4 regions of the Streptosporangium sp. NPDC002524 genome follow, and region 1 is predicted to be linked to each of the others. Evidence: riboswitches for the same ligand, from Rfam matches in the RefSeq annotation. Region 1 holds a riboswitch; each other region holds the start of a gene.

Region 1 (7,224 bases):
CGCGGTCGGCTACTGCATGCAGTCCGAGGTGCATCCGGGGCTGCGCGAGAGCGCCGCGGCCTATCTGGAGGAGCACGGCCCGGCCCGCTACTTCAAGCGCCAGCGCCTCGGCGCCCTGGACCTGATCACCCCCCGGGCCGCCGCGGCCCAGGAGCGGAGCACCCTGAGCAGGCTCCGCCGCCGCCTGTCGAAGGCGTTCCCCTAACCCCCGGCCAACCCCCGGCCCGCTCCCGGCACCGGCGCGCGCTCGTGCCGGCCGCCCGTGCCCCCCGCCCGTGGCGCCGGCTTCGGGGAGGATCGCCCCCCTCCCGAAGCCGGCGGCCACCCTTCCCGGCCGGGCGCCTCGAAAGTCCCCGGCCGAACGCCTTGGGAGTTCCTAGCCGAGCGCCTTGAGGTAGCGGCGCATCCGGCGTTTGGCTCGGTAGCCGACGCGCAGCACGTTCGGCGGGACCTCCACGCGCATGCGGGCGCGACGGCGGGCGGCGGCGAACTCGGGACCTTCGAGCAGGGACCTCGCCGGGACGAGACGCCCGGAGCGGGCCTGCCCGACCAGGGAGACCATCCGCGAGACCCAGTCGCTCTCGCCGCCGGGATGGAAGTAGTTGACCTTGCACCAGCCGTCGTCCGGGTCCAGGAAGCGCCCGGCCGTGAGGTCGTCGAGGGTGCCGAGCAGCCCGCTGTCCTCGAAGACCAGGTTGATCATCTCGGCGCCCACCCCGAAGTCCGACAGCACCAGGAGCGGCACCTCCTGGGCGATCGCCTCCAGCGCGGCGGTCGAGCTGACGGTGACGAACCCGGCCGCGTGGGCCAGGTGCTCGTGCATGGGACCCACCGCGAAGCGCACGGCCGCGGCGCGCACCCGGCCCTCCTCGGCGAGCGACTGCCACAGGCGCTGGTAGTGGTAGCGCTCGTTGTGGGTCTGGCGCTCGGTGTCCAGGGCGCGGAGCTTGACGACGATGTCAAGGTCCGGGCGGCGTCCGGCCAGCTCGGCCAGGGAGAGCAGGACGCGCTCGCGCTCCTCCCTGCGCCTGGGCACCTTGGCCTGGGTGGCGAACACCACCCGGTCGCGCGGCCCGGTGGCGGGGACCTCCGCGTCACCGCGCAGGAACGGCAGCCGGGCGAGCCCGATCTGGCCGCCCCCGCCCAGCCGGGCGCCGATCTCGGAGAACTCCTCGACCTCCCGGCCGCTGTGCAGCACGAACAGGTCGCACCCGCTGCGGAACAGCCACGCCTTCTCGGTGGCGGGGACGGAGATGCCCGGCAACCCCGAGACGAACACCGGCCTGGGTCGCAGCCCGGCCAGCACGTCCCCGGCCAGCACGTCCACCACGGGCCCCGTACAGGCGACGAGCACCACGTCGGGCCTGAAGCGCTCCGCGGCCCGGCGCAGCGCGCGGGCCGACAGCACGGGCGGGTCGGCCGCCGAACCGTCGACGGCGGCGTGGATCTGCGCCGTCGACGGGGTGATGGGGGTACGGATGACCGCCAGCTCCGTCTCGCAGCCCGAGGGCAGGTCCCTCAGCAGGCAGGCCGCCCACTTCAGGTAGGAGTCGGAGTCGGCCACGGCCAGGACCTTCAAAGAGAACCTCCGGCGGGGAATCCCCGGTTTCGTACGGTTTTCACGCGGTTTCGTGAGTGGAGAGGCGTCCCACGAGCGGCGAGCCCGCCGGGCGTCGGCCACGGGGTCATGGCCCGCTGACTCCCGTGTCGTGATGGGCGAACCGCGACAGGTGGGAGCGGAGTGAGGGGGCCGCCTCGGCCGTCCACCACTCGTCGGGGACGTCCACCGTCTCCACGGCGACGCCCCGGGCCGAGAGCAGGACCCGCAGGGAGGTGACCGCGGTGGACGGCAGGCTGAGCACCCGCTGCTCGGCGGCGAGCCCGCGCAGGGTCATCTCGGCGGGGGTCCCGCCGTCGTAGACGGTGATCCCCGGCTGCTCCCCGACCCGGACGAGGTCGTCGGGATCCTCGCGGCGGTGCGGGAAGTAGGCCACCGGACCGTCCGAGCCGAGCCCGGCGAGCCAGGTGAAGTAGGGATCGCGGTGGATCAGGCCGTTGCGGACCAGCGAGGTGCCGAGGACGACGGTGCGCTCCTCGGGACGGGGCCCGCGCAGCGGCTGGGACCGCAGCCAGGCGAAGTCGTGGGTGACCAGCTCGGTTCCCCCGGCGCGTACGGCCTTCGCCAGGTCGGGGGGCACGGGCAGCGCGGTGAAGATCGACAGCCGTCCCGAGCGGGCGGCGGCGCGCAGCCTGAGCCCGGCCGCAGCGCCGAGGGCGGTCCTCAGCCTGCCGACCTTCGCCCGCGCCCGCAGCAGGGGCGTTCCCAGCCTGCCGGTGAGCAGTTCCAGGAGCCTGATGGTGGCGAGACCGTCGTCGACGATCACGATCCGGCCGGGGAGCGCGGTGAGCCAGCGGAACTGGACCTTGCCGGAGAAGGCGTCGCCCACCACCCAGGTCTCGCCCCGGCGCGGCCGGGGCATGTCCGGCCTGGCCGCGGTGAGCTCCAGCCCGCTGGGCAGGGTGAGACGGCCCAGCTCGCGCCCCGTCACGGCGAGCGGGCGCAGCTTCGCCCTGGGCACGAGATGGCTGCGGGCACCGAGCAGCCCGGCATGGTGGGCCTCCACCGCGCAGAGCATCTGCAGCGGTGACTCCACCCAGGCAACGGCCGAACCCTGATCCCGCGCGTGGTCTCGGCCGTCCTCCACGCCGGGCGATGACCCGTTCACGACTGCCACAACCTAACCCGGTGTCCTTAAGCGCCCGGGAACTGCGGGTGAACAGCCGACCACGCGCACCTGTTGATGATCATTCGGGCTTTACCTCCGCACGCGGCGGGGCCTGAGGGAAAGCGTGTTCCTTTACGTGACACCTTTACCTTCAGGAGGTCGTAGGGCCCTGCCGGGCGCATCTCTTTACCTTCCGGGCGAAGAGGCCCTTGCGCCCCCCTTCGCCAGCGGCCTGAGCTGCGAAAACCCCCTGAACACGGGCTTGGAGCGACCGGATCCGGCACGCCGGCTCCGCCCCTCCCATGGGAGAACCCCTACCATCCGAATACTTTTTACTATCGAAAACATGTTCGACATCTGACCGGGTGTGCCGCTTTTGGCCAGGACCTCACTCGCGCGTCATAGCACCCTCCGGCCGGCGGCTCGCGGGCGGGTCGGGAAAACCCGGATCGCCGCGCAGGCAGGGGATCCCGGCACCGGCGGGCCGTCTCCCCGCCCGCCGGGAAGAGCCGCGACGAGGGCCGCCCGACCCCACCCCTCCGGCCGGACGGCACCGTGCAACACCTCCCCCGTTCACACGTATTCCCAAGTCAGGGCAATATGTCCTACTTGTAATCGTCTGTCCCCCTGACGTACCTTCGTCCTGTTCATGGCAATTGCCTAGGTCTATCCAGGTCTGTGCATTGCCGTCACATTGCCCGACCGTGTTCCACCCGGCGGAGAACCTTCCGCCACCGGTGAGCACGGCCGCCGAATCCGCGAGGTCTGCGGAACCGGGGAACCACGTTCCTGGGGTGAATCAGCGCACTGTGCGCCGTAGGGCACTTCCCAGCCCGAACCCGTCAGCTAACCCGGTAGGCGGAATGGAAGCGAAGCAAGGAGTCGAACCCCCGTATGACCCATCGCCTCATCTCCACTCCCCGCGCGGCATGCGCCATCATGGGCGCGTGCGTCGCCCTGGCGACCGGCACCACCGGCACCGCGCTGGCCGACGGCCACGGCGTCGTGAACGCTCCGCCCGTCGACACCCAGGCACAGGCCGCCAAGACCGCGAAGACCCCCCTCCAGATCGTGGCCGAGAGGCTCCCCAAGGTCTCCGCCGCGAAGGTCCTGGACATCGCCTCCAAGCAGATCGGCGTCCGCGAGAACGCCCAGGGCGGCGGCACCAAGTTCCACTCCTGGTACATGTCGAGCCCCCGCGCCAAGGAGACCCTCGCCCGCGACGGCGGCCGTACCGTGTACGACTACGCCAACGCCCCCTGGTGCGCGATGTTCGTCTCCTGGGTCGGCGAGATGGCCGGCATCCGCCCCACGATGGGCTGGGACGCCTACACCGTGGCCCACGCCAGGTGGTTCAAGAACAACGGGCACTGGGGCACCATCCCCACCCCCGGCGCCGTCGTCTACTTCGACTGGGCCGGTGGCAAGACCATCGACGGCATCGACCACGTCGGCTTCGTGAAGAAGGACAACGGGGACGGCACGATCACCACGATCGAGGGCAACACCGGCAACGGCGACGTCGAGCAGCGCGTCCGGCCCGTCTCCGAGGTCGTCGGCTACGGCTACCCCGTCTACTCCAACTAGACCCTCGCACGCGAGGAGCCACGTCCCGGAAACGGCCACCCCGTCTCCTGCGACTAACCCCGCCCCCGCGAGGGCACCGCGCACGCGAGAAGTCATGTCCCGAAAACGGCTACCCCGTCCCATCCGGCCGACGACGGATCCTCTCCCGGCCCCCGCCGTCTAACGGCGGCCCCGCCGGTGAACGTCGACCCGGTCCACACACTCCCGGGGCGGTGCTCGATCGAGCACCGCCCCGGGAGCGTTTCACGTCCGTCCCCTCCGCCTTGACACCCCTTGACAGCCCTTCGCCGAGGGTGTGCCCCCCGGCCCCGAGCGACGGCCCCGCCCCGCGCGGACACGAAATGCCCCGACTGTATGTCCGTGAGATGGGAGCGCTCCCAATCACCCTGATGAGACGTTTGTGCTGGTTTCGCGCTGATAGTCCTGCCTAAAACGGCCGGATGTAACGGTTGAGTTTCGGCATATTGACGTCCTGGTTGCCCATCGTCCACTCTTCGTGGGAGCGCTCCCAAAGCACATTGAGGAACGACCTCGTCACGAGGACCGCGTTTGTCGGGGACTGGTCCGCGATGTCGCCTCCCAATGATTCGGGCGACCACCTGAGAGGGGTCCGGAATGTTGAACAACAAGCGGCACGGCAAGCTCGCCGCCGTCGCGGTCATGGCGGCCACCGCCCTGGCCATCACGTCGTGCAGCTCCAGCGAGCCAGCCGCGCCCGCCGCGAACGGCGGCTCCGCCGCGGCAGCCGAGCCGGTGACCATCACCGTGCACACCTTCGGCGGCGGCGAGAACTTCGGCTACGACAAGGCCGTGGAGACGTGGAACGCGGCGCACCCGAACATCCAGGTCAAGTACCAGAACCTGACCGACCGGTTCGAGGACGTCTACCTCCCGCAGCTGCTCCAGCGCCTGCAGGCCAACAGCGGCGCGGCCGACATCATCGCCCTGGACGAGGGCGCGATGGGCCTCATGAAGGCCCGCCCGCAGTTCTTCACCGACCTGGCCGAGTACGGGCTGGACAGCCGCAAAGCCGACTTCCCCGCGGCGAAGTGGGAGAACGGCGTCAACGCCGACAACAAGCTCTTCGCCCTGGGCACCGACATCGGCGGCATGACCATGTGCTACCGCAAGGACCTGTTCGAGAAGGCGGGCCTGCCCACCGAGCGCGAGGAGGTCGGCAAGCTCTGGCCGGACTGGAACGCCTTCAAGGCGATCGGCGAGAAGTTCAAGGCCGCCAACCCCGGCAAGACCGACCCCAAGTTCATCGACGGCCCCAACACGCTCTACAACGTGATCCTGTCGCAGGAGGCGCCGAAGAACGGCAACGTCAACTACTTCGACAAGAACAACCAGCTCATCATCGAGACCAACCCGGCCGTCAAGACCTCCTTCGACACGGTGAAGAGCTTCAGCGAGGCGGGCCTGACCGCCAAGCTCGCCTCGTTCACCCCGCCGTGGAACGCCGCGATCAAGAAGGGCGCCTTCGCGACCATGGGCTGCCCGGCCTGGATGCTCGGCGTGGTCTCCGGCGCGGCCGGTGACGACAACAAGGGCAAGTGGGACGTCGCGTCCGTGCCCGGCGGCGCGGGCAACTGGGGCGGCTCCTACCTGGCCATCCCCAAGCAGAGCAAGCACCCCAAGGAGGCCGCCGAGGTCCTGAACTACCTCACCGGCAAGGAGGGCCACGTCATGGCCTTCCAGGAGGCCGCGGCCTTCCCGAGCTCCCTCACCGCGCAGCAGGACCCGGCGGTCGCCGACCTGAAGAACCCGTTCTTCAACGACGCGCCGACCGGCCAGATCTTCGGCGCCTCGGTCAAGGACCTGCTGCCCGTCTTCCTCGGCGAGAAGCACGCCCAGGTCAAGTCCTCGGTGGAGAAGGTGCTCGAGGGCATGGACCAGGGCTCGGTCCCCTACGACCAGGCCTGGACCAAGTTCCTCGAGGCCGGCGTCAAGGCAGCGGGCTGATCCCCGTACCGACCCGCATCGGCCCGGCTGCGGTGATCCCGCGGCCGGGCCGGTCGCCTGCCCCCGCTGAAAGGTTCCGCCGATGACACTGCACGTCGACTCCCCGGCCGCCCCTCCACGACCTGGCCCCGGCCGGTCGCCGGGGCGCCGCAGACCGGAGCGGGGCGGTGGATGGGCCCGGTTCGACCTCCGGGCGACCCCCTACTTCCTCGTCTCCCCGTACTTCCTGCTCTTCGCCGTCTTCGGCATCTTCCCGCTCGGCTACACCCTCTGGGTCTCGCTGCACGAGTGGGAGCTCGCCGGGGACAAGACCCTCGTCGGCCTCGACAACTACGTCGAGCTGATCACCGACGAGGCCTTCTGGAACGCGGTGATCAACACCCTCGGCATGTTCGTCATGTCGACGGTCCCGCAGCTCGTGCTCGCCCTGCTGCTGGCCAACGCGCTCAACAAGCGCATCCGGGGACGGCTCTTCTTCCGCCTCGGCGTGCTGCTGCCGCTGATCACCTCCGTGGTCGCCGTCGCGGTGGTCTTCACCCAGCTCTACGGGCGCGACTACGGCATGATCAACTGGTTCCTGAGCCTCTTCGGGGTCGACGCGATCAACTGGCAGAACGAGAAGTGGTCCTCGTGGATCGCGATCTCCACGATGATCGACTGGCGCTGGACCGGCTACAACGCGATCATCCTGCTCGCCGCCATGCAGACCATCCCCAAGGATCTCTACGAGGCCGCCTCCATCGACGGCGCCTCGCCCAGGCGGCAGTTCTGGCAGATCACCATCCCGATGCTGCGCCCGACGATCGTCTTCGTCGTGTTCATCTCCACCATCGGCGGCCTGACGCTGTTCACCGAGCCGGTCATGTTCGACGGCAACCCGACGATGAGCGGCGGCTCCACCGGCCAGTACCAGACCGTGGCGATGTTCATCGTCAAGGAGGCGTTC
Region 2 (7,224 bases), on a different contig from region 1:
TCGGTGATGGAGACGCGGTGGTGTGCCTCGTAGCGGTCGCGCAGGCCCTTGAGGATCTCGATCGTGTGGCTGAGGCTGGGCTCGGCCACCTGGATCGGCTGGAAGCGCCGCTCGAGCGCCGCGTCCTTCTCCAGGTGCTTGCGGTACTCGTCGAGGGTGGTGGCCCCGATGGTCTGCAGCTCGCCCCGGGCCAGCATCGGCTTCAGGATGCTCGCGGCGTCGATCGCCCCCTCGGCGGCACCCGCGCCGACGAGCGTGTGGAGCTCGTCGATGAACAGGATGATGTCGCCTCGGGTGCGGATCTCCTTGAGGACCTTCTTCAGCCGCTCCTCGAAGTCACCGCGGTAGCGGGAACCCGCCACCAGGGCGCCCAGGTCGAGGGTGTAGAGCTGCTTGTCCTTGAGCGTCTCCGGCACCTCGCCCTTGACGATCTTCTGGGACAGGCCCTCCACGACGGCGGTCTTGCCGACGCCGGGCTCGCCCACCAGGACCGGGTTGTTCTTGGTCCTGCGGGACAGGACCTGCATGACCCGCTCGATCTCCTTCTCCCGGCCGATGACCGGGTCGAGCTTGCCCTCGCGGGCGGCCTGGGTCAGGTTGCGGCCGAACTGGTCCAGCACAAGGGAGGTCGACGGTGCGGCCTCGGTCGGGCCGCCCGCGGCGGCCGGCTCCTTGCCCTGGTAGCCGTGGAGCAACTGGATGACCTGCTGCCGGACCCGGTTGAGATCGGCGCCCAGCTTCACCAGCACCTGGGCGGCGACGCCCTCGCCCTCACGGATGAGGCCGAGCAGGATGTGCTCGGTGCCGATGTAGTTGTGGCCTAGTTGCAGGGCTTCGCGGAGCGAAAGCTCAAGGACCTTCTTGGCACGCGGGGTGAACGGAATGTGCCCCGACGGCGCAGACTGACCCTGGCCGATGATCTCCTCGACCTGCTGACGCACACCTTCAAGACTGATGCCGAGGCTCTCCAGAGCCTTGGCGGCAACGCCTTCACCTTCATGGATCAAGCCAAGAAGAATGTGCTCCGTACCGATGTAGTTGTGGTTGAGCATCCGGGCCTCTTCTTGGGCCAGGACGACAACCCGCCGTGCGCGGTCGGTGAACCTCTCGAACATCTCGTCGCTCCTCACAGAGCGGTCAGGCAGGTCCGGGATATCCGAGCCCTGTCATCCCGCATGGTAGCCCCGACCCGGCGACCGCTCTATGCAGAAGACGTTCCCCGAGAGCAGGGCGTTCACCCTCCATCCAACTACTTACGAGGGGCGGGATGTTCCCGCTACGCCGCAAGCGAACGACGTTTGTCTGTCGGCGAAACGCATCATGCGGTCATGGCCGCCACCGGACCCCACCGTGACCGCCATAACCGCATGATTCACTCGATCCGCTGAGCCGATCTAGTGAGCCGCTTCGTACTGCTCGACGATCTTGGAGGCGATTCGACCGCGCTCGCTGACATTAAGGCCGTGAGACTTCGCCCACGCCCGGATGTCGGCGCTCTTCTCTCGCGTGAGCGCCCGCGCTCCGCCTGCGCGGCGGCGACGGGGAGCCAGGGCGCCGGACCGGCGGGCGCTCTGCACGAAAGGCGACAGGGAGTCACGGAGCTTCTTCGCGTTAACGTCACTCAGGTCAATCTCATAGCTGGTGCCGTCAATCGCGAAGGCGACAGTCTCATTGGCCTCGCCCCCATCGAGGTCGTCGATGAGAATCTCCTGGATCTGCTTGGCCATCTACACAATCCTTTCGCGGGTATTGTTTCATTCGCAAGCTAAACATATACCCGCGATCGAAGAGCGGCAATTCCAGGAGCCCGGCGATTCTCACAGGCAACCGAGACTCGCAGTCGAGGCACCTGTGGATCAGCTCTTCTGCGACTCGGGGTCGGGTCGTTTTGCCGGACGCCGGCCGACGGCTTCACTCCGAAGTAGCTTGACGACTCCGAAGATGAAGGCCCCGCCGACGACCGCCGGGGGTATCAACGCGGACAATACGTCGTACATTCGTCCTCGCTCCGCACCGTGGGTGGCTTTCTGGGGACCATGGAAATGTGGCGGCGACTCCCGGGTCGCGCAGGCACGCCCGATCGGTCTGGAACCGCCCACAGATGACCATAGCGCCACCGGCCGGCGACGCGCGTCAGCAGGGGCGACCATGTCCGTCTCTCTCCAGCCTAATGCTTCTCTCCAGCCGCCTTACCGGTTGCGGTCGTAAAGCCGCGGGGAAAAACCGACAGGGCGATCAGGTGATCATCGCCGTCTCCGTAATACCAATGCCCGCCGGGTTCGCGGCCGCCGGGCCGTCGGCCCGCTCGTGCCGAAACCCCTGGTGAAGAGGTCTGCCCGCCGGGACGAACGACATCTCGCCGTGGAGCCGGAGATCGCCGCGGGCGGGTTCATCACGGGAATGCCCGCCCTTGACGGAACGCCCGGACGGAGAGCCGCTCGCTTCATCACCCCGGTGTGAGCGGATGTGACGCAAGCGTATGGAACAAGACGGATCTTCAACACTTTCTCGCCAAGAGTACGACCCGATCTGGCACGGAGTACATAGTCGTAGACCGTATAACCACCAAACACGATGAGCCCCTCGGACAACCCCGTCAACACCACGCGTCCCCGATCCGGATCCGTAAGAAGGCCTTCACCGGCTGTCCTGAACGCGCGGCGGAAGGCGAAGAAGAGAATCCGGCACGGGATCGCCGAGGATGCCGGAGGCACGCCGGGCCGACCATTCGGTGAGTAGTGCGCGAACCCCCGACGGCGGCGGATCCGGCATTGACGCCTCATAGGAGACCCACAGGCGCCGGTGGGCCCGTTGTGGGCACCGTACGCGAATATTCCGGCGAGCGGGGCGAGACTCGGTCATAAGTTCCCCCGCGTTGCTCAGGGCGCGGCAAATGGTTTTGCGCTTCCGTGGCCGTGGACCCCGAGACCCATACGGAGCCCCTAAGGCCCCTCGTTTTCTCCCCTGTACGCGAAAACGGGGCCGGCGGTTCAACCGCCGGCCCCGTTATTCGGGGAACTACTTGATCTTGACGACGACCGTCCCGGCCGCCTTGTCGTGCAGTGCCTGACGCAGCGGCTTGTCCCACAGCAGCCACAGCGCGTTCACCAGGGAGAAGATGTTGGCCACGTAGTTCAGGAACGGGACCCAGCTCAGGAGCTGCGGGCCGAAGAGCACCCCGGCGCGCTTGATCGCCACGTCGGAGCTGAGCCCGCCGGGCGGCAGCGCGCTGCCGACCGGCACGACCTTGATGCCCATGACCATCTTGCCGACCGTCTGCCCGCCCCGGCTGAGCATGAAGAACTCGTAGGCCAGGTAGATCGCCCCGGAGATCAGGGCGGTGAGCAGGCTCGCGAGGAACAGGCCGCTCGGCTCCGTGAAGGCGCCCGTCTCGGTGTTGAAGCTTCCCTGCGTGACGAGAACGGCGGTCATCACCGAGGTGATGATGAGCATCGGAATCGCCAGGATGATCCCGTCGACGATCCTCGCCACCAGGCGCTGCCACCACTCGGCGAGCGGGGCCGGGGCCCCGGGGGGACCGCCGTACGGCTGGCCGTAGCCCTGCTGCCCGTACGCGGGCTGCTGCTGGCCGTACCCCTGCTGGCCGTAGTCGGGCTGCTGGCCGTAGCCCTGCTGGCCGTACTGCTGCTGCCCGTAGTCGGGTTGCTGGCCGTAACCGGGCTGGGGCTGCTTCTGCCCGTAGTCGGGCTGCTGGCCGTAGCCGGGCTGCTGCTGGCCGTAGCCCTGCTGCTGGCCGTACCCACCCTGCTGGCCGTAGCCCTGCTGGCCGTAGCCGGGCTGCTGACCGTACGCGCCGGTCCCGCCCTGCTGGCCGTACCCCTGCTGCTGGCCGTAGCCCTGCTGCTCGTGGGAGGACTGCTGGCCGTAGCCGGGCTGCTGACCGTACGCGCCGGTCCCGCCCTGCTGGCCATAACCCTGCTGCTGGCCGTACCCACCCTGCTGGCCGTAGTCGGGCTGCTGGCCGTAGCCCTGCTGCCCGTAGCCCTGCTGACCGTATCCGGGCTGGCTCTGTCCGGGGCCGGTGTTCGGCTGTGAGGCCTCCGACCTGTACCCCACGACTGTCACGTCGGGGTCGAGTCCGCCAGGGCCTCGACCCGCGTTGTGCTGTCCGTAATCCGGCTGCCCCGACGGTGTGCGATCGCGGTCGGGATCATCCTGTGGATACGGCGGCTGTCCGGTGCTCACCGCGTCACCTCACTTAGACTGCGCATGTGGCAAATGTCAGACGCACATGCATGCTGCTGCACAAGGTATCGACATAGGTATCAACAGTCACCTTTCCGATCAGTCAGCTCTAAAGTCATCGGAGTCGGGCTCCCGTGTCAGATGCAGCAGCATCCGGGAGTTTCCCAAGGTGTTGGGCTTGACGTGTTCCAGATCGAGGAACTCCGCCACACCCTCGTCGTAGGAGGCGAGAAGTTCGGCGTAGACCTCCGGCGCGACGGGTGTGCCCTGGATTTCCCTGAAGCCGTGCCTGGCGAAGAAGTCGACCTCGAAGGTCAGGCAGAAAACCCGGCGCAGGCCCAGCTCGGCGGCCGTGCGAATGAGCGCGGAGACGATCCGGTGGCCGATCCCCATCCCCCTGCGGGTCGGATCGACGGCGACGGTGCGGATCTCGGCCAGGTCCTCCCACAGGACGTGCAGGGCCCCGCAGCCGATCACCTCGCCCTCCGCGTCGGTGGCGACCCAGAACTCCTGGACGTCCTCGTACAGGGTGACGGTGGCCTTCTCCAGCAGGCGCCGGCCGACGCCGCCGTAGGTGTCGACGAGCCGCCTGACGGCCCGGACGTCCTGGGTGCGCGCGCGGCGGACCGTGACCTCGGGGGCCGTCCCCGCTCCGGGCGAACCCCGCTCCGCCCCCGCGGATCCGGCGCGCCGCTCCCCGTCTCCGGGGGCCTGGATGACCGGCCCGGGAGAATGCTCAGCAAGCTGCTCCATGACCGTTCAGCGTACGTCCTCGCGGGTCTTCAATTACGGTTCACCCTTAACCCGCAGCTCGCAGGCCGCACGTGACCCTTGGAAGTCGCTTTACCACGCTCGGTGCACGGCACCTCCGGTGTGCCGTAGCTCACCTTTGGCACGGTCCCGGACCTGGGAAGACACCCGTCACACCCGTCACACCCGAGGCAAAGGCAGCGTAATGGCCATGTTGATCATATTGACGTGTGATCTTTTCGTGACACCTCAGTTGCGAAACCTCTACTGAATTCGCAGTTCTGGTTGAGCAGGAACCACGGGTGCACTAATCTCCGTGCTCGATGTCAGAGACGTAAAAAGCCTGACCCGCCGAATCCCCCCACGCAGGGAACCGGGGACCCACCACGTCCTCCGGGGTGAATCCGAGTGCCGACCGGCGCACCCGGTAGGGCTGCCTCCGGCCCGAACCCGTCAGCTAACCCGGTAGGCGGCCGAGGAGAAGGAGCCTGTTGGTGAAGCGCACGCGCGACCACGGAGGAGAGCACGCGGGTCACGACACCCGCCGCCGAGCACGCGCGCCACGAGGGCTGCGCCGCCGCATGGCGGTCGTCGGCCTGGCATTCGCCACCCTGACCCTCGGCACCCCGCTGGTGGCGGCCACCGCGGACCCCGAGCCCAGCCTCCAGCAGCTGGCCAAGCAGGCCGAGAAGCTGCACCAGGAGATCGGCGTCCTCGCGGAGCGCTACAACGGCGAGCGGGTCAAGCTCAGGCAGGCCCAGCGGGCCGCCGAGAGCGCCAAGAAGACCCTCGCGTCGAGCGAGTCCGAGCTGGCGTCCCGCCGCACCAAGGCCACCCTCCTCGCGCAGAGCACCTACATGTCGGGCGGCCTCAACTCCGGGCTCGCCTTCACGCAGGCCACCGACCCCGACACCTTCCTCGACCAGGCGACCACCAACTACGCGCTCCAGCAGCAGCAGAGCGAGGAGGTCGCCCAGGTGAGCCGGGCGATCGAGGCCGCCGGGCGGGCCCAGGCCAGCGCCAAGGCCAGGACCGCGGAGGTCAAGAAGATCCTGGCGGAGATCGACGGCAACCGGACCAAGATCGAGCGGCTGGTCGACCGCGTCGAGAGCGACCTGTTCAGCGAGGTGCGCACCAGGGCCGTCAGCAACAGGGGCGCCCGGGTGAAGACGAACGTGCCCATCGTGGGCAGCGGCAAGGCCGCCGAGGCCACCCGCTGGGCGCTCACCCAGCAGCTGAAGCCGTACGTCTGGGGCGCCGAGGGCCCCAACTCCTTCGACTGTTCCGGCCTGGTCATGTGGGCCTACCAGAAGGTCGGCATCAGCCTGCCGCACTACACCGGCGACCAGTGGACCGCGGGCACCCACGTCTCCAGGAACGAGCTGCGCCCCGGCGACCTGGTCTTCTTCTACAGCGACCTGCACCACGTCGGGATCTACATCGGCGCGGGCCTGATGGTCCACGCCCCCCAGACGGGTGACGTCGTCCACATCGCCACGATCGACAACCGCCCCTTCGCCGGAGGCGTCCGCATCGCCGCCTGAACCGGCACCGGCGACCGGATTCCCGTACGCCCGGACCGGGGGCGCACGTGGTCGAACCGGAAACGTTCACGGCGGAACAGGGGACGCACGCGGCAGAACCGCGAACCACACGGTCGAACCGAGAACGCGCGCGATCGGACGTGGTTGAACCGGAAACGCACGCGGTCGGACCGGAAACGCATGCGGTCGGACCGGGAACGCACGTGGTCGAACCGGGAACGTACACGGCGGAGCCGGATCGACGACCGGATCTGATAGGCGGGTGGGCGGCCGACGGATCGACCGGCGTACGCCCGTGTGCGGGCCGGGCACGTGTCCGGCCCCGCACGCGTGTCCGGCCCGACCTGCCGGACACGCGGCGGTGTGTCAGATCAGGCGGCGGCGCGCTGCCCAGGCCACTGCCTCGATGGCCGTGGCAACGCCGATGCGGTCGCAGATGCCTCTGAGCCTGCGTCTGACCGTCCGGCCGCTGATGTCGAGGCGACGCCCCACCCGATCGACCGTGACACCCTTGGCGAGCTCAGCCAGCAGCACGAGGTCGTCGTCACTGAGACCGATATCGCTCATGCCCAGGGGGCTGTCGCCATGGCGTGAATCCACTTCTGGATATGCCATCAAGAGTCACTCCCCCCACTCTGGAAACCGGGTGCGAGACGCCGGAAATGAATACCGTCCGCCAGGAACGGTAAACGCCTTGTTCAAAGGTCGTCAAGTTCCACTCTTC
Region 3 (7,224 bases), on a different contig from region 1:
TCTCCTCCACGCGAGACCGATGGGACCGGCGGGACCGGCGGGACCGATGGGACCGGCGGCCCTCCGGCCGACCGGCCCCTGCGGACCTCTCCGTGAGCTCCTCCGTACGGGACCGACGGGCATCTCGGCCGACCGGCTCTCACGCCCCCCTCCGTACTGGGCCTGCGGACACGTCTCCGTGCGGAACCGGTGGACACGTCGGCCGACCGGCCCCGCGCTGACCTCTCCGTGGCTCTCCACGGACTTCTTCGTACGGGGACTAGCAGATCTTGTGAACCCAGCTGTGCGGGTCGGGACGGGATCCGTACTGGATGCCCACGAGTTCCTCGCGGATCTTCGAGGTGACGGGGCCCTGGGTGCCGTCGCCGATCGTCCAGGCGCGGTCGGCGCCCTTGACCGAGCCGACCGGGGTGACCACCGCGGCGGTGCCGCAGGCGAAGACCTCGCTGAGCTCGCCCGTCTCGCAGCCCCGCTGCCACTCCTCGACCGACAGGCGCCCCTCCTCGGCGCGCAGGCCGAGGTCGGCGGCGAAGGAGAGGATCGAGTCGCGGGTGATGCCGGGCAGGAGCGTTCCGGTGAGCGCCGGGGTGAGCAGGCGGTCGCCGTAGACGAAGAACAGGTTCATCCCGCCCATCTCCTCGACGTAGCGGTGCTCGCTCGCGTCGAGCCAGACCACCTGGTCACAGCCCTGCTCGACGGCCTGGCGCTGGGCCACGAAGGCCGCCGCGTAGTTGCCGCCGCACTTGGCGAAGCCGGTGCCGCCGGGGGCCGCGCGGGTGTACTCGGTGGAGAGCCAGACCGTGACGGCCTTGCCCCCGCCGAAGTAGGCCGCCGCCGGAGAGGCGATGACCATGTACTTGTAGGTCCTGGACGGGTAGTTGACGCCGAGCGCCGGCTGCGTCGCGATCATGAAGGGGCGCAGGTAGAGGCTGTGTCCCGGCGTGGTCGGGACCCACTCGCGGTCGGTCTGGACGAGCAGCTCCAGCGACTCGACGAACGTCTCCTCGGGCAGCTCGGGCATCGCCATCCGCGCCGCCGAGGTGTTGAAGCGCGCGGCGTTGGCCTCCGGCCGGAAGGTCACGATCGTGCCGTTCTCCTGCCGGTAGGCCTTGAGCCCCTCGAAGAGCTCCTGCGCGTAGTGGAAGACCGACGTCGCGGGGTCGAGGCTGAGCGGGCCGTACGGCACGAGCTTGGCGTCGTGCCAGCCCTGCCCCTCGGTGTAGTCGATCGAGATCATGTGGTCGGTGAAGACCTGCCCGAACCCGGGGCTCGCCAGTACCTGCTCGCGCTCTGCCGCGGTGCGAGCGTGGTCGGAGAGCTGCACGTCGAAGCTGAGCTTCTGAGCGGTGGTCATCGCACGGATCCTTCTCTTGGTGTCTGGCTTACCCTTGGGTCCATTCTGCGTCGGACCGGGTAACGGGAAACTACTCCATCCATGCCGAAAACCGGCAGTGCTGGAGAAACAAAAACGCACCTGGCGGCTCGGATGAGCCGCCAGGCGCGTCGGGGTCGAGGAGGGCGGCTTCCTCAGCCGGCTACTCGGGCGGTGATGTCGTCGCCGATCTCCTGGGTGGTCCGGCCGGCCCGGCCGGACAGCCGCTCGACCAGGTCGTCGGCGACGGCCCGCTCGACCCTGGCGGCCTCGTCGGCCAGGCCCAGGTGGTCGAGGAGCATGGCGACCGACAGGATCGTGGCGGTCGGGTCGGCCTTGCCCTGGCCCGCGATGTCGGGGGCGCTGCCGTGGACCGGCTCGAACATGCTCGGCGCGGTGCGGTCGGGGTTGACGTTGCCACTGGCCGCGAGGCCGATGCCGCCGGCGATCGCCGCGCCGATGTCGGTGAGGATGTCGCCGAAGAGGTTGTCGGTGACGATCACGTCGAAGCGCTCGGGCTGGCTGACGAAGAACATCGAGGCCGCGTCGACGTGGCAGTAGTCGGTCTGGACATCGGGAAACTCCAGGCCGACCCGGTCGAAGGTGCGGGCCCAGAGGTCACCGGCGTAGGTGAGCACGTTGGTCTTGTGGACCAGCGTCAGCTTCCTGCGCGGGCGGCCCTGCGCCTTGGCGAAGGCGTAGCGCACGACGCGCTCGACGCCGTAGGCGGTGTTCAGCGACTCCTGGGTGGCGATCTCGTGCGGCGTGTCCCGGCGCATCACGCCGCCCGCCCCGGCGTACGGGCCCTCGGTGCCCTCGCGGACGACGATCATGTCGATGTCCTCGGGGCGGGCCTTGCCCAGCGGCGTCTCGACGCCGGGGAAGAGCTTGACCGGGCGGAGGTTCACGTAGTGGTCGAGCCGGAAGCGGAGCTTGAGCAGCAGGTCGCGCTCCAGGATGCCCGGGGGCACGCTGGGGTCGCCGACCGCGCCGAGCAGGATCGCGTCGTATCCGCGCAGCTCTTCGAGGACCGTGTCGGGCAGGGTCTCGCCGGTCTCGTGGTAGCGCTTGGCGCCGAGGTCGTAGGTGGTGGTCTCCACCTTCGTGCCGACCGCTTCGAGGACCTTCAGCCCCTCGGTGACGACCTCGACTCCGATTCCGTCCCCGGGGATGACCGCCAGGCGAATGTTACGCGAATCCATGCAGGCACCTTACCGGTCCGTCTCGGTGATCGAACAGCGGTCTCACCCTCCGGACACATGCACCTTCAGACCCCCTGATCGTTTTGTCCATTTTTGCTTCCTATTGACCGTTTCGGGAGGTTTGGCTATGGTCCTCCCATTCACATCAATGCCTAATCCGTACGGGCCATCCCCTTACCGGGCCCGCACGGAGCCGGGGAACCACTCTTTACGGGATCTACCTGGCCTCGGGAACCCCGCTCCTCCCCCGGAGCGCCGTTCCCGGCCGTCGTCAGGTGGATTCCTTGGGGCGAATCAGCGCGTTCTCGCGCCGTAGGGCGGCCTCCACGCCCGAGCCCGACAGCTCACCCGGCCGGCCTTATGGAAGGAATTCATGCTGTCCGGCACAGTTCTCCCCCGCGTCCTGTCCATCTCCGCCTCCCTGATCGTCGCGGGCGCCGCGGTGTGCGCGGCCTCACCCGCCGCCCTGGCCGCCTCCCCGCCCCCCGCCCCCGGGCCCGCCGCGCTCAACACCCCCGCGCTGAAAGAGGCCCTCAAGGCGGTGGCCGTCAAGCCCGCTTGGCAGAAAGCCGTGAAGTGGGCCCTGTCCAAGCAGGGAACGCCCTACGTCTGGGGCGGCACCGGCCACGGCGGCTTCGACTGCTCCGGCCTGGTGCTCCGCGCCTACGGCGCCGCCGGGATCAAGCTCCCCCGCGTCACCAACGACCAGTACGCCGCCTTCTCCAAGAAGATCGCCTGGAAGGATCTCAAGCCCGGCGACCTGGTCTTCTTCAGCGGCCTCGGCCACGTCGGCATGATCACGAAGCCCGGCTACATGGTTCACGCCCCGCAGACCGGCGACGTGGTCAAGGAGGAGAAGCTCGACTCCTGGCGCCGCGACTCCTTCGCGGGCGCGGTGCGTCCCGACCCGCAGGGCGTTCAGCTGGCCAAGCGGGTCAAGCTCGCGACGGAAACCGTGGCCGGCGGATGAGACACGCCGGCGGATCACCGCCGGGAGGCTCCGAAGATCCCGGCGGCGAGAACGGGCTCAGCGGGTGGGGACACCACCGTTGTCCCTGCGGTCCAGAGCGGTCTGGAGCGCGTCGGTGGCCTCGTCCTCGGTCTCGTCGGGACGGTTCCAGGGATACATGTCGTACATGGCGAATCTCGTCTCGGTCGCATGCCAGCAAGGAAGGTGGTCGAGACTCCGGTCGGGACTCCGACCAGGCCTGATGTCGCGGGTCCGGATCACGGACCGCCGACGACGGGGGCTTGGAGCCGGCACGCGCCACGACACCGCGGCGAGTCGCCGGCCTGCCCCTGTCAGGCCTCGCCGCGGCAGGTAGGAATTACGAGAACCTGGCGCATATCACTCCAGGTTACCCGGCGGCGGAAACACCGTCTCGTCCGGCGTACACACTTCTCACATGCTGAGACGAGAGGTGGCCGCCGTCCCGGTCTCCGGGACGGCGGCCACCTGGGCTTTTCCGGCTAGTCGGCCAGGTCGACCGAGCGGCCGCTGTCGGCGCCGATCTCCGAGCCGATCTGGTCGATCACCTCGGCCGGGATGGCGGTGTCGACGGTGAGCGCGATGAGCGCCTTGCCGCCCTTGACGTCACGGGCCACCTGCATCGAGGCGATGTTGATCGAGTGGTCGCCGAGGATGCGGCCGACCACGCCGACGATGCCGGGCCGGTCGGTGTAGGTGAAGAACGACAGGTGGTCGGTCGGCTCGATCTCCATCTGGTAGCCGTTGACCTCGACGATCTTCGTGATCTGCCTCGGCCCCGCCAGGGTGCCGGAGACCGAGATCGCGCGGCCGTCGGCGAGGACGCCGCGGACCGTCACGACGTTGCGCCAGTCGGGGCTCTCGGAGCTGGTGATCAGCTCGACCGTCACGCCGCGGTCCTTGGCGAGCAGCGGGGCGTTGACGTAGGTGACCGAGTCCTCGACCACGTCGGTGAAGACGCCCTTGAGGGCGGCCAGCTCCAGCACGCGGACGTCGTGGGAGGCGATCTCGCCGCGCACCTCGACGTCGAGCTTGGTGGCGACCTCGCCCGCGAGGGCGGTGAACACCCGGCCGAGCTTCTCGGCCAGCGGCAGGCCCGGCTTGACGTCCTCGGCGACGGCACCGCCCTGGACGTTGACCGCGTCCGGCACGAACTCCCCGGCGAGCGCGAGCTTCACGCTGCGCGCGACCTGGGTGCCGGCCTTCTCCTGGGCCTCGTGGGTGGAGGCGCCCAGGTGCGGGGTGACGACGACCTGGTCGAGCTCGAAGAGCGGGCTGTCGGTGACCGGCTCCTTCGGGAACACGTCGATGCCGGCGCCGGCGACGCGGCCCTCCTTGATCGCGGAGTAGAGGGCGTTCTCGTCGATGATGCCGCCGCGGGCGACGTTGATGAGGCGGACGTTCGGCTTGACCGCGTGGAGCTCCCTGTCGCCGATGAGACCGATGGTCTCCTTGGACTTGGGCAGGTGCACGGTGATGAAGTCGGCCTCGGCCAGGGCCTCCTCCAGCGAGACCAGCCGGACGCCCATCTGCGCGGCGCGGGCCGGCTGCAGGTAGGGGTCGTAGGCGATCAGCTCGACGCCGAACGGCTGGAGGCGTTGCGCGACCAGCTGGCCGATCTTGCCGAGGCCGAGGATCGCGACGACCTTCTCGTCGAGCTCCACACCGGTGTACTTCGAGCGCTTCCACTCGCCGCCCTTGAGCGCGGAGTGCGCCTGGGCGACGTTGCGGGCGGAGGCGAGGATGAGGGCGACGGTGTGCTCGGCGGCGCTGGTGATGTTGGAGGTCGGCGCGTTGACGACCATGACACCGGCCTTGGTGGCGGCCTCCACGTCGACGTTGTCCAGGCCGACGCCCGCGCGGGCGACAACGCGGAGCCGGGGAGCGTTGGCGATCGCCTCGGCGTCGACCTGCGTGGCGCTGCGCACGATGAGCGCGTCCACGTCGGCGAGGGCGGGCAGGAACTGGGCACGGTCGGCGCCGTCGGTGTGGCGGACTTCGAAGTCCGCGCCCAGAACCGCGAGACCGGCCTCGGAAAGTTCCTCAGCGACCAGTACGACGGGCTTGTTCACAGGCTGGATCCTTACTAGACGGTGAGGGGTGCACGGACCTCACGTAGTCTATCGGCGCTTGTGAACGCGTTCACGAGTGTCCCGCGATCCGAGACGCCTCGATGCCCGGCGGGACGCTCCCGGAGGCTCGCGGGACGCGAGGGGACCCAGCGACACAGGAGACGGTTACCCGTCTTGACAGATCTCATGCGCTCAAAATTCAAGTTGGTATTGATCCCAGGAAAACTTCGCGATTACCCTGATAAGCCGTGGTCCACTACCTATCGTTCCTCATATGAGCATCGGGAACCCCGCTCTCGGCAACGTGCTCGCGCAGCACGGCGATCCGCACCGGCTGCTTGCGGCGCTGGCCGAATGGGGACTCCTGGTTGCCGTGCGACCCGACCGCTCCGTCGTGCTGGGCACGACCCAGGCCGGTGATCGTGTCCTGCTCGGATACACCTCGGCGGACACCTACGCGCGGCACCGTGGCAGCCACTCGCTGTCGGCGTGCGACGCCGACACCATCCTCGACATCCAGCGCGTCACCGGCGTGCGGGAGATCGTGATCGACGCGGCGGGCCCGGCGGCCGCGGCCGTGCCGATCGAGGATCTCCAGCGCTACCTGCTCTCGACGCGCAGCGGCCCCACGCCCGCGCTGTCGAGCGCGGCGCCGACGGCGTACGCGACCGGGGCGATGGCCACGGTCTCGCGTCCCGCGCCCGCGCGCCCGCCGAGAGCGCCGGTGCCCGCCGCGCCCTCCCAGCCGTGGATCCCGGCGCCCCGGCCACATCTGTCGGGCCCGATGCAGCTGGTGGACCCGGGATACCGCCGGTGCGACCACCCGATCCTGCCCGCGCTGCGCGCCGCGATCTCGCAGCTGCTCATGGACTACCCGCTCGTCCACCACGTGTGGATCTCCGAGGCCGGCACCTCCTCGGGCGCGCCGGGGATCATGCTGCACGTGAAGGTGCACATGTCGGCGGCCGAGGACGTGGTCAGGGACATCCATCGCGGGGTGCGCGCCCGGCTGCCGCAGCTCGCCGCGAGCGAGGCGCCGATCCTGATGGCGAGGGTCGCCGACGCGCGCAGCGAGCAGCGGATGGTCGAGCTGGGCGCCCACGTGGTCTGCGCCGACGTCACCGACTGAGCGACGCCTCTCCGCCGTACGACGCCCCCGGAAGCGGTTCCGGGGGCGGTTTCCGGGGATCCGGGGATCGCCTCCGGCGGGGTGACGCGGGAAGGCGGCTCCCGGACGGCGACGCCGGAAAGGCGGCTCCCCGGACGGCGGTGTTCTCGTGTCACCGTCCGGGGAACCGGCGCGTCCGTCCTCGGGCCTCCCGCGCCACGAGACACGCCACGAGACACCACGAGACGCCACGAGACGTCGCGGGCGCTAGCCGGTCGCTAGCCGGTCCTGCGGGTCAGGGTCGTCTTCGTCCGGGTGAACGCCCCCGCCACCAGGGCGGCCAGCACCGGCAGGCCGATCACCACGGCCGCGAGCAAGAGCCAGGGGATCTCGATCTTCGGTGTCGGCGGAATAGCGCGAAGCGCCTCGGCCGGCGTGAGCAGGAAGCTGTACATCCTGGACGTCATGGGCCAGGTCGCGGC
Region 4 (7,224 bases), on a different contig from region 1:
CAGGCCGGTCTCCCCGTTCAGCACGGCGTCGGGGGCGCCGCCCGAGGACCCGGCCACCACGGGCAGGCCGCTGGCGGAGGCCTCCAGGTAGACGATGCCGAGCCCCTCCACGTCGACACCGCCCAGGCGGGTGCGGCACGGCATGGCGAACACGTCGCCCGCGGCGAGGTAGCCGGGCAGCTCCGCCTCCGGCACCGGGCCGGTGATCCTCACCGAACCGCCCATCGGCCGGGCCAGCCGCTCCAGGGTCCTGCGGTACGGGCCCCCGCCGACGATCAGGAGCACCGCGCCGGGCACGTCCCCGGTCACACCGGGCCAGGCCCGCAGGAGCGTGTCCTGGCCCTTGCGCGGGACCAGCCTGGACAGGCAGACCACCACCGGCCGCTCCCCCAGGCCGAGTTCCGTGCGCACCCGTCCCCCTCCGGCCCCCGGGCGGAACACCTCGGTGTCGACGCCGGGCGCGAGCCGCACCAGCTTGTCCGCGGCTATCACCCGGGCCAGCCGCCGCCGGGTGTACTCCCCCAGATAGGTGACCACGTCGGCGTCCGCCCCGATCCTGGCGAGCACCCGGCGGCCGGCCGGGATCCCGGCCCAGCCCGCCTCGTGGCCGTGGGTGACCATGACGACGCGACGGGCCCCGGCCTCGCGCATCCGGGGCGCGAGCAGCCCGAGCGGCGCCGCAGCCCCGAAGACCACGGTGTCGCACCCGAACTCGGCGACCAGCCCGGCGGCCCGGCGCGCGACGGCGGGCGTGGGCAGCATCAGCGAGGTCGGGTGCCGCACGACGGGGTACGGCTGGCGCAGGTCGAAGGCCGCGCTCCCGGCCCATCGGGGGGCGTAGACGACGACCGAGCCGGGCGGACGGCGGGCGATGAGGCCGTACACGAACGACTGGATCCCCCCGGCGCGGGGCGGGAAGTCGTTCGTGACGACCAGCGTGCGGCTCACGGTTCGGGGAGGCCGTTCAGCCCGGCCCAGGAGCGCGCCAGGGCGATGCGCTGCGGGGTCGTGGGATGCGATGCATAAAGTACATATTCGACCAGATCTGGCGACAAATCAGAAATGTTGGTAGCCGCCAGCCGTTTCTGCATGGCGACGAACGTCGCCGGGTCCCTGGTCAGGTCCAGCGCGTGCACGTCCGCGCGGGCCTCGATCTGCCTGCTCACCAAATTCTGGGCGGGTCCCGACAGGACCGTGGCCAGGCTGAGCAGCCCCATGACCAGGCCCACCGCCCTCGGGTCGCCGAGCGAGGCGACCCCCGTCCTACGCCGTACGACCCCCGCCGAGGTCACCGCGTAGAGCAGGCACGCCCCGAACGCCGCGCCCAGGCCGCCGACGAGCGTGCCCGAGAGCACGTCGCCCGCCTTGGCGTGGCCCAGCTCGTGCGCGACCACCAGCTCCACCTCGTCCGCGGGCGCGCGGAGCAGCGTGTCGTAGACCACGATCCTGCGGGTCGCGCCGAATCCGGAGACGTACGCGTTGAGCGCGGTGGTCCGCCGGGAGGCGTCGGCGACGAGCACGTTCTCGACCGGCACGCCGTCCCTGGTGGCCATGGCGAGCAGGTCGTCGCGGAGCCGCCCGGCCTCCAGCGGCCTGAAGTCGTTGAAGACCGGCTCGATGAGCACCGGGTAGGCGAAGGAGGCGGCCACGGTCAGGACGAACGCCCCGCCCGCCGCGGGGATCCACCAGCGCCGGTAGCGCCGCGCCAGGGCGATCACCGCCAGCACCATGATCGCGGTCAGCGCGGTGCCGATGCCGGTGCTCTTGGCCCGGTCGGCCGCCCAGGCGGGCCAGGCCTGGGTGGACAGCCCGAACTCGCGCAGGTAGCTCTCCGACCACATCCCCAGGGGCCAGCGCAGGATCGCCACGGCCACCGACAGCGCCAGCACGCCGAGGAGCGCCCGCAGCCACCACGGCCCCGGCAGCCGGTCGGCGAGCCGCGCGCCCAGCGGGGTGGCGACCAGCACCCCCGCCACGAGCAGCGTCAGTCCGAGCGACAGGTAGCCGGGAAGGCTGACCAGCGCGTCGAACCTCTCGGACCTGGCGATCTGCTCGGCGGTGAAGTCGCGGGCCGGATCGGGAACGACGGCCGGAGCCCCCTCGGGCAGCGCCCTCCAGGGCGTGGTGAACGCCACGACCGCCAGCGTGACCACCCCCAGCACGGCCAGCGCCCACCCCGCCGACCGCACGCCCGAGGGCGTGTCCGTCGTGCTCAGCGTCACGTGAGTTCCTTCCTGAGGTAGTCGCGCCAGGCTCCGGTGAACTCGGCCGCCGGCAGCCCGAGCGTGCTCCCGACATCGCTACCGTAGAGCCTCACCAGGGCCTTCTCCCCGAAGCGCTCCGCGACGAACCGGCAGGCGAGCCACGCCTCCTCGTACGCCTGCGCGAGCCTCGGCGCGCCGGGGGCGAAGTCGGCCGGGCCGGGGAGCCGGGCGGGCAGGACGCCCGCGCGCACCTCGGCGGCCAGTTCGGCGGCGGCCGTGCGCACCGCGATCCCGGCGTCGCGGTAGCCCGCGTAGTCGGCGAAGCCCTCCGACAGCCACATCGGCACCCGGCCGCCGCGGGTCGCGCCGGTGGCCACGTGGGCGAGCTCGTGGGTGATCACCACGTCCCTGCCGGTCCCGGTGAGCCTGGCGTATCCCGACGGCAGGACGATCACCCGGTCCGCGGTCGCCATCGCGGCCAGGCCGCGGGTGCTCCCGGCCCCGGCGAGCGCCGCGGCCTCGGCGTCGGTGGCGGGGAAGAGGATCACCGCGGGGACCGGCCCCCAGATCGCCGCGATCGTCGCGCGGGCCCGGTCGGCCCGCGCCGCCAGATCCCGCAGGACGGCGGCGGGGACGCGGTGGCCGACCACGAGGGAGTGCTCGCCCCTGACGGTGACCGCGGCGCCCGGCCACAGGTCGCGGAGGTCGCGGGGGTCGCGGGGGTCACGGAGGTGGCGGGGGTCGCGCGGAGGTGTCCTGGCGTCGTACGGCGTCCTGGGCGGGAGGGGTGCGGCTCCGGCCAGGAGGGGTCCCGTCCCGGCGAACGGACCGGCGCTCATCAGCGCCAGCATCCCGGCGAGCACGGCGCGGCGCCCTTTCGGGACGGACATACGAGCCGATGGTACTCGACCGGCATGGAGCGGCCCCGGCCCTCCTGGTGGAGGGCCGGGGCCGCTTTCCCGTGCTCGGGCCGGTGCTCCGGCTCACGCGCGGGTCCCGGGATCCGGGCGGGGTCAGGCCCCTGGCCTCCCGGGATCCGGGTGGGGTCTAGGCCCCCGGCCGTACCGCTCCGGCGAAGGAGGACCTGTAGTGGCCCGCCAGCCTCACGATACGGACCGTCTTGCCGCTGCTCGGCGAGTGGACCATCCTGCCCTTGCCGACATACATGCCGACGTGGCCCTTCCCGCTGAAGAACAGCAGGTCACCGGGGTGCAACTTGCTCCACGAGACCTTCTTCCTGATCGATCTGTACTGGCTGTGCGTGATCCTGGGGAGGGACACGCCCGCCTTCTTCCAGGCGTATCGGACGAGCCCCGAGCAGTCGAACGCTCCGGGACCGGAGGCTCCCCACCGGTACGGATCGCCGATCTGCTTCTTGGCCGCCGAGACCGCCTTTCCGGCCCGGATCTTCTGCAGCGCCGCCCTGCTCTTCCCGGCCTTGCCCTTGGCCTTGGCTTTGGACGCGGTCTGGGGGGCGGTCTTCGTGGTGCTCTCGGCCTTCTCGGAGACTCCGGCCGCGCTGTTGACCAGGATCTCCGAGGGGCCGTCCACCGTCGCCTGCGCCGCCATGGGCCCCAGGGTGACCGCTCCGGCTGAGGCGGTCAGGGTGAGGGCGATACCGCCGAGGGAAAGGCGGAAAAGGCGCGACAGACGGGGGTTGTACGGGGTGGTAGACAGGATTTCTCCTTGGGACTTCCACTGATGCCTACCGGGTTAGCTGACGGGTTCGGGCTTGGAAGATGCCCTACGGCACAAATGCGCCGATTCACCCCTGGCCACGCTGTGCTGGGCCTTTTGGGTCCCCGGTTCCATGCCTCCTGGCTGCATGGATTCGGCGGGCCGCCGTGACGAGCCCTGCCCCCGGGTGGGGGCACGGCGGCCGGTTGGATTTCTATAAGGGACACCGGCCCGAAGACCGACATTCGCCGCGACGGCGTGGCTTGCACGTCGCGACGCCAGAAGTTACCCCGTTCTCCAACTTTCGGCAAAGCATTCGCCAAATCGGGTGACCGGATAGTCCTCTTGATCTTCCTGTTACCCCTGCTTAATGGCTATTTATGCTATCGAGATATGACTCTCGTCACACATTCGGACATCACTCCGTCAAATAGCCATTTCTGTAATATTCATCACATCTCGCTGATTGAGGTTTGAGCCTCGCGGATGGACCGTTCCCGGCCGATCCGGCCAGGCACTCTCATCGCCTGACGCACGTGCGGGCGCCGTAGATCGACTGCCGGAACTCCGCCTCGACGATCCCGAATCCGGCGGCGTCAAGCATCGGTCCGGGCATCGGTTCGGGCAGCCACCCGAAGGTGCTGTACTCGGTGCGCAGATGCTCGGCGTAGTCGTCGCGCGGGTAGCCCAGCGCCGGGTCGTCCGCCGCACCGCCGAGCCGACGACCGAGCAGGCGACCGAACACGGCGTCGGCGTACGCGAGCTCGTCGGGCGTCCATGGTTTGATCATGTCCCGACGCTGAGATCACCGCCGCGCCCGGCACATCCGGTTTCCCCCGGCGCTCCCTACGACGCGAGGCGGGGCATCATCCAATGCAAGGGGACAGGCCCGGGACGGCCCTGGGAAGCGCTAGGGGACCCCGCTCAGGGGCGGACGGCTCCGACGATGCGGCGGCCGTAGGAGGACAGCGGGACGACCTTGACGACGTCGCCGGTCTGCGGGGCGTGCACGATCCGGCCGTCGCCCGCGTACATGCTGACGTGACCGAGGCCCTCGCTGAAGATGAGGTCGCCCGGCTGGAGCTCGCTCAGCGACACCTTGCGGCTCGCGCCCCAGCTCCACTGCTCCCAGGTCGTACGGGGAAGGCTGACTCCCCCGCTGCGCCAGGCGCCCTGGACCAGGCCGGAGCAGTCCCAGCCGCCGGGGCCCGTGCCGCCGTACTGGTAGGGCTTGCCGATCTGGGCGAAGGCGAACTGCAGGGCGGCGCGGGCGTTGCCCGAGGCGGAGCCGCTGTACTGGATCCCGGGGCTCTCGGGGTTGCCCGTCCTGAAGGCGTTGAGCTCGCGCAGGATCTTCGTCTGGGCCTTGACCATCTTGTCGGCCTTGGCCTTCTCCTTGGCCAGGTCGTCGCGCGTCTCGTCGGCCTCGGCGAGCGCCGTCTTGGCCTCGTCCCGGCTGGTCCGCAGCGCCTTGGTGGCCTCGTCGAAGGCGCTCAGGGACTGGGCCCGGGAGGTGGACATCTGGTCGGCGGCGGCCAGGCCGCTCAGCAGGGCGCCGGGGTCGGTCTGGTAGATCATGCCTTCCCAGCCGTTGACCACGCCGACCTGGTAGGTGCTGACGGCCATCGTGACGAGCTCCTTGCGCAGCCCGGCGACCTGGTCGTTCTGGCGGGTCAGGTCCTCGTTGAGCGTGCGGTACTTCTTCCTGGCCCGCTTCCACTTCTCCGAGGCCTGGTTGTACTTCTCGACGACCTGGTCGGCCTGCTCGTTGAGCTTCTCCAGCTTCTTCTTGGCCTGGGCGAGTGTCGGCTTCGGCTCGGCGAACGCTCCGCTCACCGGCAACATCAGCAACGCGAGCGCGAGCCCGGCCGCCACCGGCATCCGAATCAGTCCAACCGGCAAACCCGCCACGGCCACGTCAACGCCTCCCGACTGCACCAGACCTGCGGCGAATAGTACAGAAGAAGTAATGATTGACTCACCTTTTTGCCGGGTTTGCTCCTTAATCGCAGGTGGAAACCCTTTACCCGCCGCCGGGGTGCCACTTGACGGGCGGCGACGCCCCGGCCGCGAGCGGCCCGAACCCGGCCCCGGACCTCGGTCGCGGAAACCGGCCCGACCCTGCCCGACCCTGCCCGGCCCGAACGCCGCTCGTGAGGGAACGGCCCAATCCGGCCCCCGGCCGCGCACAGCGCCCCGGCTCCGGTCGCGGTCGCTGGAAGCGGACCAGGCCGAAACGGATCGAGCCCCAGCCCCGATCGCGGGAAGCGGAGCAGACCGGACCAGACCGGACCAGACGGAACCGGGCCGAACCAGGTCGAACCGGATCAAGCCCTCGTCGCGCTACCCGCAGACGGCGATGCCGCAGACCTTGGCGGTCATCTTCCTGGCGTCGCGCAACTGGACGGTCCAGTCGCCCTTCGCGGGCTTGGCGTACTCGCCCGCCCAGAGGTAGACCACGACCGCGTTGCCCTTCCTGACCAGCACGCTCCGGTCGCCGCCCACCCCGGCCTTCCTCCCGTAGTAGACCTGGCCGGAGATCCGCAGCGCCTCGTCGCCGACGCCGGTCAGGCGCGAGGAGGCGTAGCGGTAGGAGGAGCCCGAGTCGGTCCTCGCCCCGCACCTGGCCAGGGCGGCGCGCACCTGGGCGACGGCCGAGACGGCCGAGGCGCGCGAGCCGTACAGGATCACCTGCTCGACCTTCATGAAGTCCGGCACGCCGGTGAAGGTCACCGTCCGCGCGGCCGTCCGGCCGGTCGCGGCCAGCGTGCTCCTGTCGCACGGGTTCACGGCCAGCCTGGCCTTCGCCGAGTTGACGACCTTCCAGTTGGTCTCGGGGTCGTCGTCCTTCTTGGCGGCGTCCTTCTCGTACAGCAGGAAACCCTTGGGGATGGCGGCCGTCGTGGCCGCCGCGGGGGTGGTGACGGTCGCCCCCGCGGCCAGGACGGCGAGGGTGAGGGCGAGCGTTATGATCTTCTTCATCGAATCAATCCTCCTGGGTGATCCGATGCCCGGCGACCACGAAAGGTTTACGCGCGCCCGAGACGTCTGAGAAGAAGCACCGACGGGACCGGCCTCGCGCCCATCCTGCGGACCGACTCGGCGACCTCGCGGTCCGAGGAGACCACCGCGACCGCACGCCCCGCGGGCTCGGCGCGGACCAGCTGGCGGATCAGGTCGTCGGCGATCTGGTTAGGGGCGCTGAACATCACGCGCACCCCCCTGGGCGCCGACACCGGGACCGGGCCGTTCAGCTCGGCGCCGTCGAAGACGCAGGTCAGCTCGGTGCGGGTCTGCGCGTAGAGCGCGCCGAGACCGGTGAGGAGACGGTTGCGCTGGTCGG

What was found. Region 1 has a riboswitch for cyclic di-AMP ahead of ABT053_RS00780 (CHAP domain-containing protein). Riboswitches for the same ligand answer to the same signal wherever they lie in the genome.
Region 2: it holds a riboswitch for cyclic di-AMP, as region 1 does, so the genes downstream of both, ABT053_RS27220 (C40 family peptidase) here and ABT053_RS00780 (CHAP domain-containing protein) in region 1, are expected to answer to the same signal.
Region 3: it holds a riboswitch for cyclic di-AMP, as region 1 does, so the genes downstream of both, ABT053_RS14450 (C40 family peptidase) here and ABT053_RS00780 (CHAP domain-containing protein) in region 1, are expected to answer to the same signal.
Region 4: it holds a riboswitch for cyclic di-AMP, as region 1 does, so the genes downstream of both, ABT053_RS21230 (C40 family peptidase) here and ABT053_RS00780 (CHAP domain-containing protein) in region 1, are expected to answer to the same signal.

Annotation. Positions count from the first base shown of each region.
Region 1 covers NZ_JBEOWK010000001.1:194,582-201,805, forward strand. Annotated here, with positions in the region: gene ABT053_RS00765 (alpha-2,8-polysialyltransferase family protein) at 1-205, shown strand, start outside; gene ABT053_RS00770 (DUF6716 putative glycosyltransferase) at 377-1,579, opposite strand; gene ABT053_RS00775 (hypothetical protein) at 1,686-2,654, opposite strand; cyclic di-AMP (ydaO/yuaA leader) riboswitch at 3,465-3,602, shown strand; gene ABT053_RS00780 (CHAP domain-containing protein) at 3,621-4,313, shown strand; gene ABT053_RS00785 (ABC transporter substrate-binding protein) at 4,929-6,278, shown strand; gene ABT053_RS00790 (carbohydrate ABC transporter permease) at 6,361-7,224, shown strand, end outside.
Region 2 covers NZ_JBEOWK010000016.1:218,545-225,768, forward strand. Annotated here, with positions in the region: gene ABT053_RS27200 (ATP-dependent Clp protease ATP-binding subunit) at 1-1,115, opposite strand, end outside; gene ABT053_RS27205 (histone-like nucleoid-structuring protein Lsr2) at 1,395-1,727, opposite strand; gene ABT053_RS27210 (RDD family protein) at 3,019-4,077, opposite strand; gene ABT053_RS27215 (amino-acid N-acetyltransferase) at 4,306-4,959, opposite strand; cyclic di-AMP (ydaO/yuaA leader) riboswitch at 5,296-5,442, shown strand; gene ABT053_RS27220 (C40 family peptidase) at 5,451-6,500, shown strand; gene ABT053_RS27225 (helix-turn-helix domain-containing protein) at 6,867-7,115, opposite strand.
Region 3 covers NZ_JBEOWK010000007.1:214,750-221,973, reverse strand. Annotated here, with positions in the region: gene ABT053_RS14460 (branched-chain amino acid aminotransferase) at 260-1,354, opposite strand; gene ABT053_RS14455 (3-isopropylmalate dehydrogenase) at 1,528-2,574, opposite strand; cyclic di-AMP (ydaO/yuaA leader) riboswitch at 2,714-2,947, shown strand; gene ABT053_RS14450 (C40 family peptidase) at 2,948-3,544, shown strand; gene serA (phosphoglycerate dehydrogenase) at 4,045-5,634, opposite strand; gene ABT053_RS14440 (hypothetical protein) at 5,909-6,763, shown strand; gene ABT053_RS14435 (ABC transporter permease) at 7,021-7,224, opposite strand, start outside.
Region 4 covers NZ_JBEOWK010000011.1:292,430-299,653, reverse strand. Annotated here, with positions in the region: gene ABT053_RS21245 (glycosyltransferase family 4 protein) at 1-948, opposite strand, end outside; gene ABT053_RS21240 (M48 family metallopeptidase) at 945-2,222, opposite strand; gene ABT053_RS21235 (hypothetical protein) at 2,219-3,094, opposite strand; gene ABT053_RS21230 (C40 family peptidase) at 3,252-3,773, opposite strand; cyclic di-AMP (ydaO/yuaA leader) riboswitch at 3,892-4,051, opposite strand; gene ABT053_RS21225 (hypothetical protein) at 4,402-4,671, opposite strand; gene ABT053_RS21220 (C40 family peptidase) at 4,806-5,762, opposite strand; gene ABT053_RS21215 (hypothetical protein) at 6,225-6,863, opposite strand; gene ABT053_RS21210 (NYN domain-containing protein) at 6,911-7,224, opposite strand, start outside.